Regions from separate parts of the Planococcus sp. TJ-302 genome, predicted to be linked through region 1. Evidence: riboswitches for the same ligand, from Rfam matches in the RefSeq annotation. Region 1 holds a riboswitch; each other region holds the start of a gene.
The links. Region 1 has a riboswitch for S-adenosylmethionine ahead of AC4EHB_RS08105 (O-acetylhomoserine aminocarboxypropyltransferase/cysteine synthase family protein). Riboswitches for the same ligand answer to the same signal wherever they lie in the genome.
Positions count from the first base shown of each region.

Region 1 (4,206 bases):
GTTAAACATCCCACCGCTCCGATATGTCACCATCCCTGCTATGCGGGCTATCTCAAAACCTTTCAAATCAGCGGAGTCCTCGTAGTTTCCGCCATTGAATTTCGGATCGTTCACGATCGATTGAATGCCGATAAAATTGAATGCGACGCCAAAATCGCTGTAAGCCGGCGTTACGGCAAGCGGGAAAATCGCTTTGACGAATTCCGGGTAACTGCGTCCCCATTCCAAGGTTTTCATACCACCTAGAGATCCGCCAATTACGGCGGCAAGACCGGTAATATCCAATTCACGTAAAGCAGCGTATTCCGCATTCACCATGTCCCGGATTGTGATGGCTGGGAATGCTGCCTTGTAAGGCGTTCCGGTATGTGGATTGATGGACAAAGGGCCAGTAGTGCCGCTGCATCCGCCCAGCACATTGAAAGTGATGACTTGGAATTTATCCGTATCTACGGCTTTCCCTGGCCCTGCCAGGCCTGCCCACCAGCCTGGGTTTTCCGCAGTGCCGACAGCCCATTGATCACCTGTCAAGGCATGGCATATAAGGACCACTGGGGCGCCTTTTTTCCCGCAGCGTTCATAGGCAAGTTCGACATTCGCAAGGATTCCCCCCGACTCCAGGGCCAAAGATCCGATAGATACGCTAGCCATTCCGCATTCCTCCTAAACGTTTTCTAAAACTGCAGCTTGTATGGCCTGCTCAAGGTCTGCAATCAAATCTTCCGGATTCTCAAGGCCGACCGACAAGCGGATCAATTCTTCCGTGACGCCCGATGACTCAAGTTCCTCTTTAGACAATTGCTGATGCGTTGTCGACGCCGGATGGATGATCAACGATTTGGCATCGCCGACGTTGGCGACATGCGACCACAATCCAACGCTATCAATCAATTTACGTCCAGCTTCACGTCCACCTTTAACACCGAAGTTGACGATCGATCCATATCCATCCTTCAAGTATTTCTGCGCCAATCCATGTGATGGATGATTTTCAAATCCGATATAATTGACCCATTCCACTTGTGGATGGTCTCTCAAATATTCCGCTATGGCCTGTGCGTTGCTGTTATGGCGCGGAATCCGCAGATGCAGCGTCTCCAAGCCCTGTAAAAATGCATGCGCGCTCTCCGCACTCAAAGACGGGCCAAAATCACGCAGCAGCTGAACGCGCAATTTCGTTGCAAAGGAAGCTCCTTCTGCGTCGATTCCGTAACGTATGCCGTGGTAGCTTTCATCGGGTTCGGTATAGCTTGGGAATTTCGGGTTGTTCCAATTGAATTTCCCGCCATCGACAACTACGCCTCCGATTGTTGTACCATGGCCGCCAATCCATTTTGTTGCGGAGTGGATGACCACATCGGCTCCGAATTCGATCGGGTTGCTGCCGTAAGGCGATGCAAACGTATTGTCAATCAATAACGGAATATCATTGTCATGTGCAATGTTGGCCACTTTTTCGACATCGAAAACATTCAGGCTCGGATTGCCGATAATTTCGCCAAACAGTGCTTTTGTTTTATCGGTGATGGCTCCACGGAAATTTTCCGGATCCTTGCCGTCGACGAACTTAACCGTAATACCGTATCTCGGCAATGTATTTGCAAAGAGGCTGTAAGTACCGCCGTACAAGTTGCTGTCCGCGACGATCTCATCGCCCGCTTCTGCTACATTCAGAATGGAGAAAGCGATAGCCGCCATCCCAGATGCCAGCGCCACAGCTGCAGTGCCGCCTTCGAGAAGCGCTACTCGCTGTTCAAATACATCCACCGTCGGATTCATAATGCGTGAATAGATATTGCCGGCTTCTTTCAAGCCGAATAAATTCTGGGCATGCTCCGTATTCTTAAACACATAAGAAGTCGTTTTATAAATTGGCACCCCTCTTGAGCCTGTTACGGGATCAGGCTGCTGTCCACCATGCAATAAAAGCGTTTCCGGTTTAAAATTTGTCATTTCGTATTCCTCCTAAGGTTTTATGGATGGAAACCAAGGTTGAGGAGGGAACAGAAAAAGCCCTCTTCGATTAAGAAGAGGGCCGCCAAATACGGGTATACCTCCTCTCATCTGCCAGATCCCGTCGTACCGGATCTGTAGGATTTAGCACCTTTCCAAGCTGCGCTTGTTGGTTGCTGGGCATCACAGGGCCTATTCCCTCCGCCTCTCTTGATAAGAGTATTCAGATTTAGTTTTCCATCTTGTTGTGAAGTATAAAAAGAAAGGCCAGCAATGTCAAGAATAAAATTCAAATAATTTCGAAACCTTCCAGCATCGGTTGCGTTAAAATGAAGGGAAGGAGGAGAATACAGATGTTATTTTGGACAATTTCCGCACTCATATCAGGTTATATTATCGGTTCTTTGCATGGCTCGCTCATCCCTCAGCTGTTAACGGGCGTCAACATCAATAAAGAAGGCCTTAAAAACTCCGGAGCGTCGAACGCCGCAATTGTGCTTGGCTGGAAATTCGGCGCACTCGTCGCCGCCTTCGACATTATTAAAGGATTTGCTGCAGTGGCCGGATTTCGGCTGCTGCTCGACGCATCGGCGCTTTCGGATGGAACAGCCTGGACCTTGCTGTTCACCGTTGGCGCGGGCGTCGTTTGTGGCCACAACTTTCCCGTCTATATGAAGTTCAACGGCGGCAAAGGAACAGCACCGCTTATTGGCGTCATGCTGGCACTGGATTGGAAATTTGGAATTGCCGCTCTCCTATTATTGGTTGCCGTTTCACTCGCCACCGACTATCTCATCGCTGGCGTGCTGGTCCTTTACCTCATGCTTTTAGCTATCGCGATTTTTCCAGCTGAAGGATTTTGGCCACCAGCCTTTGCAATTCTGCTGTTTGCAATGGCTATCTGGAAGCATCTTGAAAATATTGCGCGCGTTCGGGAAGGCACCGAAAAAAAGGTTTCTGAAGTGCTGCGCAAAAAATCCGCCGGTTCTGCTTAACATAAGCTGGCAGAAATAAGTCCAAAAATTTTTTTGGAGTTTTAGTTGACTTTTACAACAGTCCCCTTTAAAGTAAGCATTACAAATCGAATACGTACATCACTTTCTTATCCAGAGAAACCGAGGGACAGGCCCTATGACGTTTCGGCAGCGGATTCGCTTCATGCGAAAACTGTGCTAATTCCTGCAAATGCATCCGTGCATTTGGAAGATGAGAACGAGATGGTTTCATGCCGAAGCCCTCTTTTTTTCTTATGGATTAAGAAAAAAGAGGGCTTTTTATCGTTCACTTTTGGAAAGATTGATCTGTACCGAAGAGATTTGCATAGATACACTCAGCTTGAGGAGGCGCTTTTACATGATTCAATTCGAGGAGGTCACAAAAACCTACCAATCCGGAAAACAGGAAATCCACGCTTTGAATGGCATTGATTTGACGATTGAGACCGGAGAAATATACGGAGTCATCGGCTTCAGCGGCGCCGGGAAAAGTTCACTGATCCGCACAGTCAATCTATTGGAACGCCCGACTACCGGGCGAGTGCTGATTCACGGAAAAGATATCCTGGCCTTGTCAGGCAGTGAAATCCGTAAAACGCGAAAAGACATCGGTATGATTTTCCAGCATTTCAATCTGCTGAATTCCAAAACGGTCTACCATAACGTCGCTATGCCACTGCTGCTGGCCAACACACCGAAAGATAAAATTAAGGAACAAGTCAAAAACTTGCTGGAGTTCGTCGGCTTGGCTGACCAAGCGGAGAAGTATCCGGATCAATTATCGGGTGGCCAGAAACAGCGCATCGGAATCGCCCGGGCGCTTGCCACTAATCCTTCCGTGCTGTTATGCGACGAAGCGACTTCCGCTCTGGACCCGCAGACCACGCAATCTATTCTTGAACTGCTGCGCCGCATCAACCAGGAATACAACATCACGATTTTGCTCATCACACATGAAATGGGCGTCATCCGTGAAATCTGCGACAAAGTCGCCGTCCTGGAAGCCGGCAAAATCATCGAAAAAGGAACAGTATTTGATGTCTTCACCAATCCGCAGCAACCGACCACCCAGCGCTTCGTGCGCTCGGTCATGAATGATGAGCTGCCGCCGTCGTTACTGGCACAGCTGGCGGATGCGGCACGAAGCCATTCCATTTACCGCATTCAATTCACCGGCTCGTCAGTCGGACAGCCGCTGATGTCCCGCATTTCACGTGATTTCAATTTAGATTTGAATGTTTTATTCGGCAACATTACT
Region 1 covers NZ_JBZDOI010000001.1:1,659,508-1,663,713, forward strand. The annotation lists gene metX (homoserine O-acetyltransferase MetX) at 1-651, opposite strand, end outside; gene AC4EHB_RS08105 (O-acetylhomoserine aminocarboxypropyltransferase/cysteine synthase family protein) at 664-1,953, opposite strand; SAM riboswitch class I at 2,058-2,173, opposite strand; gene AC4EHB_RS08110 (glycerol-3-phosphate acyltransferase) at 2,307-2,948, shown strand; SAM riboswitch class I at 3,053-3,166, shown strand; gene AC4EHB_RS08115 (methionine ABC transporter ATP-binding protein) at 3,307-4,206, shown strand, end outside.

Region 2 (4,206 bases), on a different contig from region 1:
CGGCCGTTCCGCCGAGTTTGATGGATTTGCTGTCGGTGTTCGATTCTTCACCACCACCGCCGCATGCGGCGAGCAAGGCAAGCAGGATGAGCAGGATAGCTGGTAAGATGAATTTTTTCATGTGAGTTTCTCTCCTTTTATTATCGTTTGTCTATTGCTTTGGATGTCCAGTCTCCAAGTTGCTGAAGAATTTGGACGAGAACGATCAAGATGACGACGGTGACGATCATGATGGTATTGTCGTAGCGGTAATAACCGAAGCGGATCGCCAAATCGCCGATGCCGCCACCGCCTACGACTCCCGCCATAGCGGAGTAGGCAACCAAAGAGATGATTGTGATCGTGACGCCTTGGATGATGCCCGGCTTCGCTTCCGGCAACAGCACATCTTTGATGATCATCCACGGCGTAGCGCCGACCGCAACAGCGGCTTCAATGACCCCTTTATCGATTTCGCGCAGCGACGTTTCGACGATGCGGGCGAAAAATGGGATGGCTGCGACTGATAGCGATACGCTTGCTGCCGCTGGCCCGATGGTCGAGTCCACCAATAGCTTGGTCAACGGAATCAAAGCAACGAGCAGAATGATGAACGGAATCGACCGCACCATATTGACGGTAAATCCGAGAATCGATTTGATCACCCGGTTTTCCAGAAACAGCCCTTTGTCGGTGACAAACAACACGATGCCGAGCGGCAATCCGACGACAATGGCAATCGCGAGCGACACGCCGATCATGTATAAGGTTTCGCCGAATGCTTTTGAAATATCCGGCCATAATTCGATCATATGCTGAAAATCAAAGCCCATTTTTAATCACCTCCACTTTTGCGCCACGGCCTTCCATATAGGTGATGGCCCTCCTGATATTTTCCGGCTGCCCTTGGATTTCCATCAAGAACAAACCGAGCGGCTTTTCCTGTATATATTCGATGGTACCGTGGAGAAAGTTTCCTTTGACATCAAAATGCTGGACGGTATCGGTGATGACGCCTTCTCCGGCCACCGCTCCCTTGAACTGCACTTTGATGATGCTTCCTGTACACGCATCAAGAATCGGCTGCGGCACATCAAACGACACGACAGAAGAAATGAATTCCTTCGTTAAATCGGTTTTGGGATCCGAAAAGATGTCGTAGACTTCTCCTTCTTCGATGACCCTGCCGTCCTGCATGACCGCCATCCGATCGCAGATTTCTTTGACGACGTTCATTTCATGGGTGATGAGGACAATCGTGATGTTCAGTTCCCGGTTTATCTTTTTCAACAGCCGCAGGATCGACAGCGTGGTATTCGGGTCAAGCGCGGATGTGGCTTCGTCGCAAAGCAGGACCGACGGGTTGTTCGCCAACGCCCGTGCAATGCCGACGCGCTGCTTTTGCCCGCCGCTCAGCTGTGCGGGATAGACGTCTTTCTTATCCGCCAATCCGACCATGTCCAGCAATTCGTCGACCCGTTTCGCCGACTCTTCTTTTGGCCGCTTGGCCGCTTTCAGCGCAAACGCGACGTTTTCGCCGACCGTCTTTTGGCTGATCAAATAGAAATGCTGAAAGATCATGCCGATTTTCAGCCGTGCCTGCCGAAGCTTTTCGCCGCGAAGGTGGGTCAGGTTCAAGCCGTCCACTTCAATTTCGCCGCTTGTCGGCTGTTCCAATAAATTCATGCAGCGCAGCAGCGAACTTTTCCCCGCTCCCGAGTAGCCGACGATGCCGAAAATTTCGCCTTCGTTAATGGTCAGCGTGACGTTGTCTACGCCGGTCACCAGACCTCTTTTCGTTTTATAGTCTTTTGATAGGTTTTGTATGCTGATCATGATGGTCCTCCTCTTTCCTACCAATAAAAAAATGCCTCTTTCATATAGAAAGAGGCACCGTAAATGGAATTGGTTTATCTTTCAGAATGAAATCATTCTGCAGGATTTAGCACCTTCCCAGCTCGTGCTGGGGGTTGCTGGACGTCTTCGGGCCTGTCCCTCGGTCTCTCTTGATAATGTTCCATATGAAGTTGTGTATTGGCTTGGATTTAATAGTATAGGACATCCTAAATGCTGTCAAACCTTTTTTTGAAAGTAATTGCTGTTTTCGAAATTGTTAGACCAGCTTCAGAAGGCGAATTTATTTCGTATTTTTTATTTTGATTGTGAGAATGGGTATGCTCGCTCCCCCTCCTTTCCTACCCCCACTATCAATTTGGATCCCAGCTCCAAAAAGCTTGGAACTATTCATTTACCCCTTCCATCTCTATTGTAGAAAATCCAATATTTAGTTCAGCTGTTGCTTCCCTAACAAGTTGTTCAATGGTTCGGGCATCTTCAAGTCCGTCCCTTTTTGCATAGAGGTGGACGTTCATTGCGTTCTCTTCTCCGTCAATTGACCAAATGCGCAATTGCTGAACCGATTGGTCTCCAGGTATTTTTTCTAATTCCAACCGGACGCTTTTCAAATCGATATTTTCGTATACGCCTTCAAGGAAACATGTCATTCATTGATAACTAGCCAAATGGCTCCATTATATTTCAATGCGTGTATCCGACTATCAAACTAACGGAATTCGCCAGATTTAGTTTTGAATTCCGTCAACTTTTTTATCAAAAGATTTCCAAAACCAAAGTCAAAAAAAAAACAGCATGCTTTAGTTAAAAGCACGCCGTTTTCACTATTATTGTAGATAATTCATTGGATTTACCGCATTAGAACGCGATCCGTTCCATGAACCAATATGAATTTCAAAATGTAGATGCGGACCGGTCGAGCGTCCTGTCGAACCAAGCAAACCGACCGTTTGGCCTTGTGAAACGGCTTGGCCAGCTGATACGCTAATCGCGTTCATGTGAGCGTAAACAGTCGCATAGGATTGGCCATTGATCGAATGGGTAAGAATGACGACATTTCCGTATCCACCCATCACGCCGGCAAAAGAAACATAACCGGACGCTGACGCAGAAATCGGTGTGCCGGTAGCATTTGCTATATCTTGCCCTAAATGCGATTCAGCACCTTCTCCGATATCCCGTCCACCGTAGCCGGATGAGTATCGGCCAGCAACCGGTCTGATAAACATTGCTCCAGAAGAAGGAGCAACTGCGGCTGCAGGGATTGGGCTTACAGAAGGACTTTCTGTTATCGCTGCCGGAACAGCTGAAGCCTTGGAACTGCTGGCAGCTTCCCGAGCCTCTGCAGCGCGTGCTTCTTCAGCAGCGGCCTGTGCTAACGCCTCTTCTTCTGCCGATTGAGCGAGTGCCTCTGCTTCATCTTTTGCTGTGGCTTGAGCGCGCGCTTCTTCAGCTGCTTGTGCTCGTGCTTCTGCAACAGCTTGTGCTCGTGCTTCTGCAACAGCCTGTGCTCGTGCCTCTGCCGCCGCAGCTTGTGCCCGTGCTTCTGCAGCAGCTTTTTCAGCTGCTATTTTTCGAAGACGTTCTTCTTCCGCTTTTCTTGCAATTTCAGCCAAGCGGGCTTGCTCATCAGCGATTTGTTTTTCCAAGTCTTCGCTGATTTCGATTACTTCACTGAATTTAATCTCTAGGCTGCCTTTTTCTGTCGCTAACCTTTGTTGTTCGGCTTCCAGCTCATTTACCAGGCCGGCTTGCTCTTTTTTCTGTCCATCAAACGAAGCTTTTAACCCGACCAGTTCCGAACGGCGTGTTTCCTGGTCATTAAGCTTGCTTTCAACTTGCGTTTTTTGTTCGGCCAATGCTTTTTTGTCATCCGCCTGATTTTGCATAATCTCACGATCCGCTTCAATCAGCGCGTTGACTGCAGAAAAACGGTCAATGAAATCAACGAAACTATTGGCGCCAAGCAGGACGTCGAGATATTCGACCGATCCCCCGCTTAATTGGATGGCACGAGCCCGTTCCTTAAGCAGTCCTGTACGCTCCGCAATCTTTTGTTCAAGTTCTTCAATCGATTTTCTCAATTCATCGATTTCGGATTTTGTCCCTTTGATTTCGGATTGCACCTGATTGATCTTTGCTTCTGTTTCGGTAATTTGGGTATTCAAATCTGCTATTTTCGCCGCAAGCTGCTCCAATTTCGTAGCATTCTGATTGAGTTGCCCCTCTTTTTCATTGATGCCCGAATTTAGTTCGCTTTGCTGTTGCTGGGCTTCTTGTTTTTTCTCTTCTAATTTATCCAGGTTATCTGCATTAGCCGTTGGGACTAAAATGGATATGGCTAATATTGAAGATAAACTGGTCATCATCCAT
Region 2 covers NZ_JBZDOI010000002.1:254,611-258,816, forward strand. The annotation lists gene AC4EHB_RS12175 (MetQ/NlpA family ABC transporter substrate-binding protein) at 1-121, opposite strand, end outside; gene AC4EHB_RS12180 (methionine ABC transporter permease) at 141-812, opposite strand; gene AC4EHB_RS12185 (methionine ABC transporter ATP-binding protein) at 802-1,815, opposite strand; SAM riboswitch class I at 1,887-1,995, opposite strand; gene AC4EHB_RS12190 (cation transporter dimerization domain-containing protein) at 2,220-2,483, opposite strand; gene AC4EHB_RS12195 (murein hydrolase activator EnvC family protein) at 2,661-4,202, opposite strand.
Region 2: it holds a riboswitch for S-adenosylmethionine, as region 1 does, so the genes downstream of both, AC4EHB_RS12185 (methionine ABC transporter ATP-binding protein) here and AC4EHB_RS08105 (O-acetylhomoserine aminocarboxypropyltransferase/cysteine synthase family protein) in region 1, are expected to answer to the same signal.

Region 3 (4,206 bases), on a different contig from region 1:
AGAAATTCGGTTCACCCCTCATCACAAATGACGGCGTAACGATTGCGAAAGAAATCGAGCTTGAAAACCCGTTCGAAAACATGGGCGCGAAATTGGTGGCGGAAGTCGCTTCTAAAACGAATGACATCGCAGGAGACGGTACGACAACGGCAACGGTCCTTGCGCAAGCAATGATCCGTGAAGGACTGAAAAACGTCACTGCAGGCGCGAACCCTGTCGGCATCCGCCGTGGGATCGAATTGGCTGTCGCAAGCGCTGTGGAAGGCTTGAAAGCCGTTTCCCAGCAAATCGAAGGCAAAGAATCGATTTCACAAGTGGCAGCTATTTCTTCCGGTGACGCTGAAGTGGGCAACTTGATCGCTGAAGCGATGGAGCGCGTCGGCAATGACGGTGTGATCACGCTGGAAGAATCACGCGGCTTCACGACGGAATTGGACGTTGTAGAAGGCATGCAATTCGACCGCGGCTACCAGTCGCCATACATGGTGACGGATTCGGACAAAATGGAAGCAGTCCTTGAAAACCCGTTCATCCTTGTCACTGACAAGAAAATCGGCAACATCCAGGAAATCCTTCCAGTGTTGGAGCAAGTTGTTCAGCAAAGCAAACCGTTATTGATCGTAGCGGAAGACGTTGAAGGCGAAGCGTTGGCTACATTGGTCGTCAACAAATTGCGTGGAACGTTCAATGCTGTAGCTGTCAAAGCTCCGGGCTTCGGCGATCGCCGCAAAGCGATGCTTGAAGACATTGCAGCATTGACAGGTGCGGAAGTCATCACGGAAGACCTTGGCTTGGAATTGAAAACGACGAACATTGCACAGCTTGGCCGTGCATCGAAAGTTGTCGTATCGAAAGAAAACACGACAATCGTTGAAGGCGCTGGAGACCAGCAGCAGATTGTTGCCCGCGTGGCGCAAATCCGCAACCAGCTGGAAGAAACGACTTCAGAATTCGACAAAGAGAAATTACAGGAACGCTTGGCAAAACTTGCCGGCGGCGTAGCAGTCATTAAAGTTGGAGCGGCTACTGAAACAGAATTGAAAGAACGCAAATTGCGCATTGAAGATGCTTTGAACGCAACGCGCGCAGCAGTAGAAGAAGGAATCGTTGCAGGCGGTGGTACAGCGCTTGTCAATGTATACAATAAAGTCGCGGAACTTCTGGAAACAACAGAAGGCGATGAAGCAACAGGCGTCAAAATCGTTCTTCGCGCGTTAGAAGAGCCGGTTCGCCAAATCGCAACGAACGCAGGCCTTGAAGGATCGATCATTGTTCACCGCCTGAAATCGGAAGAAATCGGCATCGGCTTCAACGCAGCGAACGGCACTTGGGTCAACATGCTTGAGCAAGGAATCGTCGACCCGACGAAAGTGACGCGTTCTGCACTTCAAAACGCAGCATCCGTTGCAGCGATGTTCTTGACGACTGAAGCAGTCGTAGCAGACATCCCAGAACCAGCAGGCCAAGGCGGCATGCCTGATATGGGCGGTATGGGCGGCATGATGTAATCATCAGCCTTCCGGAAAAACTCCCTCTCACTAAGTGAGAGGGAGTTTTTCTATTCTGTTGGGTAAAATATTAAAATGATTTTCTGAAAATGTGTTGTAATGAAATGGATCGTCTGCTATTGTATTAATCACATCAGATTACTCGGTATTAAATTTCCGAGTATACATAAATTCTTATCTAGAGAAGTGGAGGGACTGGCCCTTTGAAGCTTCGGCAGCGGAACTAATTGGAGAACATTCCGATTTGTAACTGTGCCAAATCCAGCAGGTGCCCTAGACAGCACTTGAAAGATGAGAAGAGCCGGACCGTGAGCCCCTCTTCTTAATTATGGAGAGGGGCTTTTTTCTATTCAATGGATTGAGAGGAATGAGGAGTAAAAGGTATCGAACCGCCGAAATGTTTTACATCATTTCCAGTTTATAAAATTGCCGCATATGCAACTGGTTTAGATTTGTCAGGGGCAGAGTAAAATAATGAAAAACAAGGAGAGATAGCAAATGAAAAAGCGATTAATTGGTATGTTGGGGCTTTCAGCTTCCCTATTATTAGCGGGCTGCGGCAATGATCAAGCTTCCGGAAGGGATACGAAAGAAGTGCGGGTCGGTTTCGGAGTTGGCACTTATGAGCAGCAATTCAAAGAAGGCATCTTGCCCATCTTAGAGGAGAAAGGGTACACCGTTGATACGACAACCTTCTCTCAGAATATGCAGTTGAATCCGGCAATGCAAGAAGGTTCAATTGATGCGAGTATTTTTCAGAGTACAGCTTATATGGAAGGGATGAATGATGAATTAAACATGAATATGACCGGTATTGCTTTTGTGCCGAGTGCCCCTCAAGGATTATATTCTAAACATCATCAATCCCTGGATGAAGTGAAAGACGGATCAACCGTAGGGGTGCCGAATGATCCGGTAAACCAGGAAAGAGCGGTGCGTATTCTTGAGGAGTTAGGATGGGTGACTGTCTCGTCTGATGCAGGGGTTACAGATTTCAACCTGAAAGGTGTTGAAACAGCCGATTACGACATTGACATTAAAGTATTAGACCCTGCTCAAATTCTAGTATCACTGCAGGACATTGACTTTGGGGTCGTCAATGGCAATTATATTGCCAATGCTCCGGACCGGAAAATTACAGATGCCCTCAAGATTGAAGATACACCTGAGCAGCACCGGATTGTTGTAACGATTGAGGAAGAAAACGAGGATACAGAATGGGCGAGAGATTTGAAGGAAGCATATGAATCAGAGGAATTTAAGGAATACATCGAGTCGAATGAACAATATGACGGGTTCATCTTAACAGAGGAATGGGATCAATAAATAAGAACCCGTATTAGAAAAAGAAAGGTGAAGTGTACATGGATATCACAGCAGATAAGACCTTTGAAGAGCGTTTGCAGTTACTGACACATACGGTTGCCTCATTCTCAGAAAGAGCAGCCGAAAACGATCTTGAAGGAAGGTTTCCATTTGAGAATTTTAAAGAACTGAAAGCAATCCATTATCCTTCATTGACGATTCCAGCGGAGTACGGAGGGGCAGGCATCTCATTATATGAGATGCTGCGCTACCAAGAAGTTATCAGTAAGGCTGACGGATCCACAGGATTGTCCATCGGCTGGCACATGGGAATCATTAAAGATCTGGGAGAAAAGAATAGATGGAAAGAGTCTATGCTGAAAAAACTATTTGACGATATCAGAGAAAATGGGACATTGATCAATAACTGTGCGACAGAAAAGCAAACAGGAAGTCCGACAAGGGGAGGAAAACCTTCTACAACAGCTAAAAAGGATGGACGGCATTGGGTTATCGATGGCAGGAAGACGTTTACGACAATGGCTCCCGTATTGGATTATTTCAACGTAACAGCTGCGATTGAAGAGACAGGTGAAATTGGATTTTTCCTCATCCCACGCTCAAAAGTAGGGGTAGAGATCGAAGAAACGTGGGATAGTATAGCCATGAAAGGTACAGGGAGCCATGATTTGATATTGAATAACGTCAAGCTTGAGGAAGACTCATTAGTCGAAATTCTCGAACCTGGAAAAAAACAGGCAGCTGGATGGCTGCTTCATATTCCGGCATGCTACCTCGGCATTGCACAGGCAGCGCAGGAGTATGCCATCAGTTTTGCAAAAGAATACTCGCCGAATAGTCTTAACGGCCCGATTCTCGACCTGCCGAATGTTAAGCAAAAGATTGGCCAAATCGAATTGGAACTAGTCAGAGCGAGACATTTTCTATATTCTGTAGCGAAGCAGTGGGATGAGTCGAATGAAGAGGAACGATCAAAGATGAATCCGGAATTGGGAGCCGTGAAGGTAGCTGTCACCAATTCAGCAATCACCATTGTTGATTTGGCAATGAGGGTAGCAGGTGCTCATAGTTTATCAGAAAAGAGCCCACTGCAAAGATATTACCGGGATGTGAGAGCGGGCCTTCACAATCCACCTATGGATGATATGGTTATTCCGTTGCTTGCTGACTATGCGATTGGAAACCAGGCTGTGAAAAAAACTTTGAGTGAACAAGTCATTAAATAGCAACTAGAAGCTCTCCCGTTTATTCCACCCTCCATAAGAACTCGTTCAATTTGATTCATATTAAATTCATGAATATTCTTCTTATCTACTTCTTTTAGAAGAAATGAAACATCAAAAGAGCGCTGACCCTTTATTGGATCACCGCT
Region 3 covers NZ_JBZDOI010000002.1:379,009-383,214, reverse strand. The annotation lists gene groL (chaperonin GroEL) at 1-1,508, shown strand, start outside; SAM riboswitch class I at 1,680-1,806, shown strand; gene AC4EHB_RS12710 (MetQ/NlpA family ABC transporter substrate-binding protein) at 2,007-2,834, shown strand; gene AC4EHB_RS12705 (acyl-CoA dehydrogenase family protein) at 2,873-4,060, shown strand.
Region 3: it holds a riboswitch for S-adenosylmethionine, as region 1 does, so the genes downstream of both, AC4EHB_RS12710 (MetQ/NlpA family ABC transporter substrate-binding protein) here and AC4EHB_RS08105 (O-acetylhomoserine aminocarboxypropyltransferase/cysteine synthase family protein) in region 1, are expected to answer to the same signal.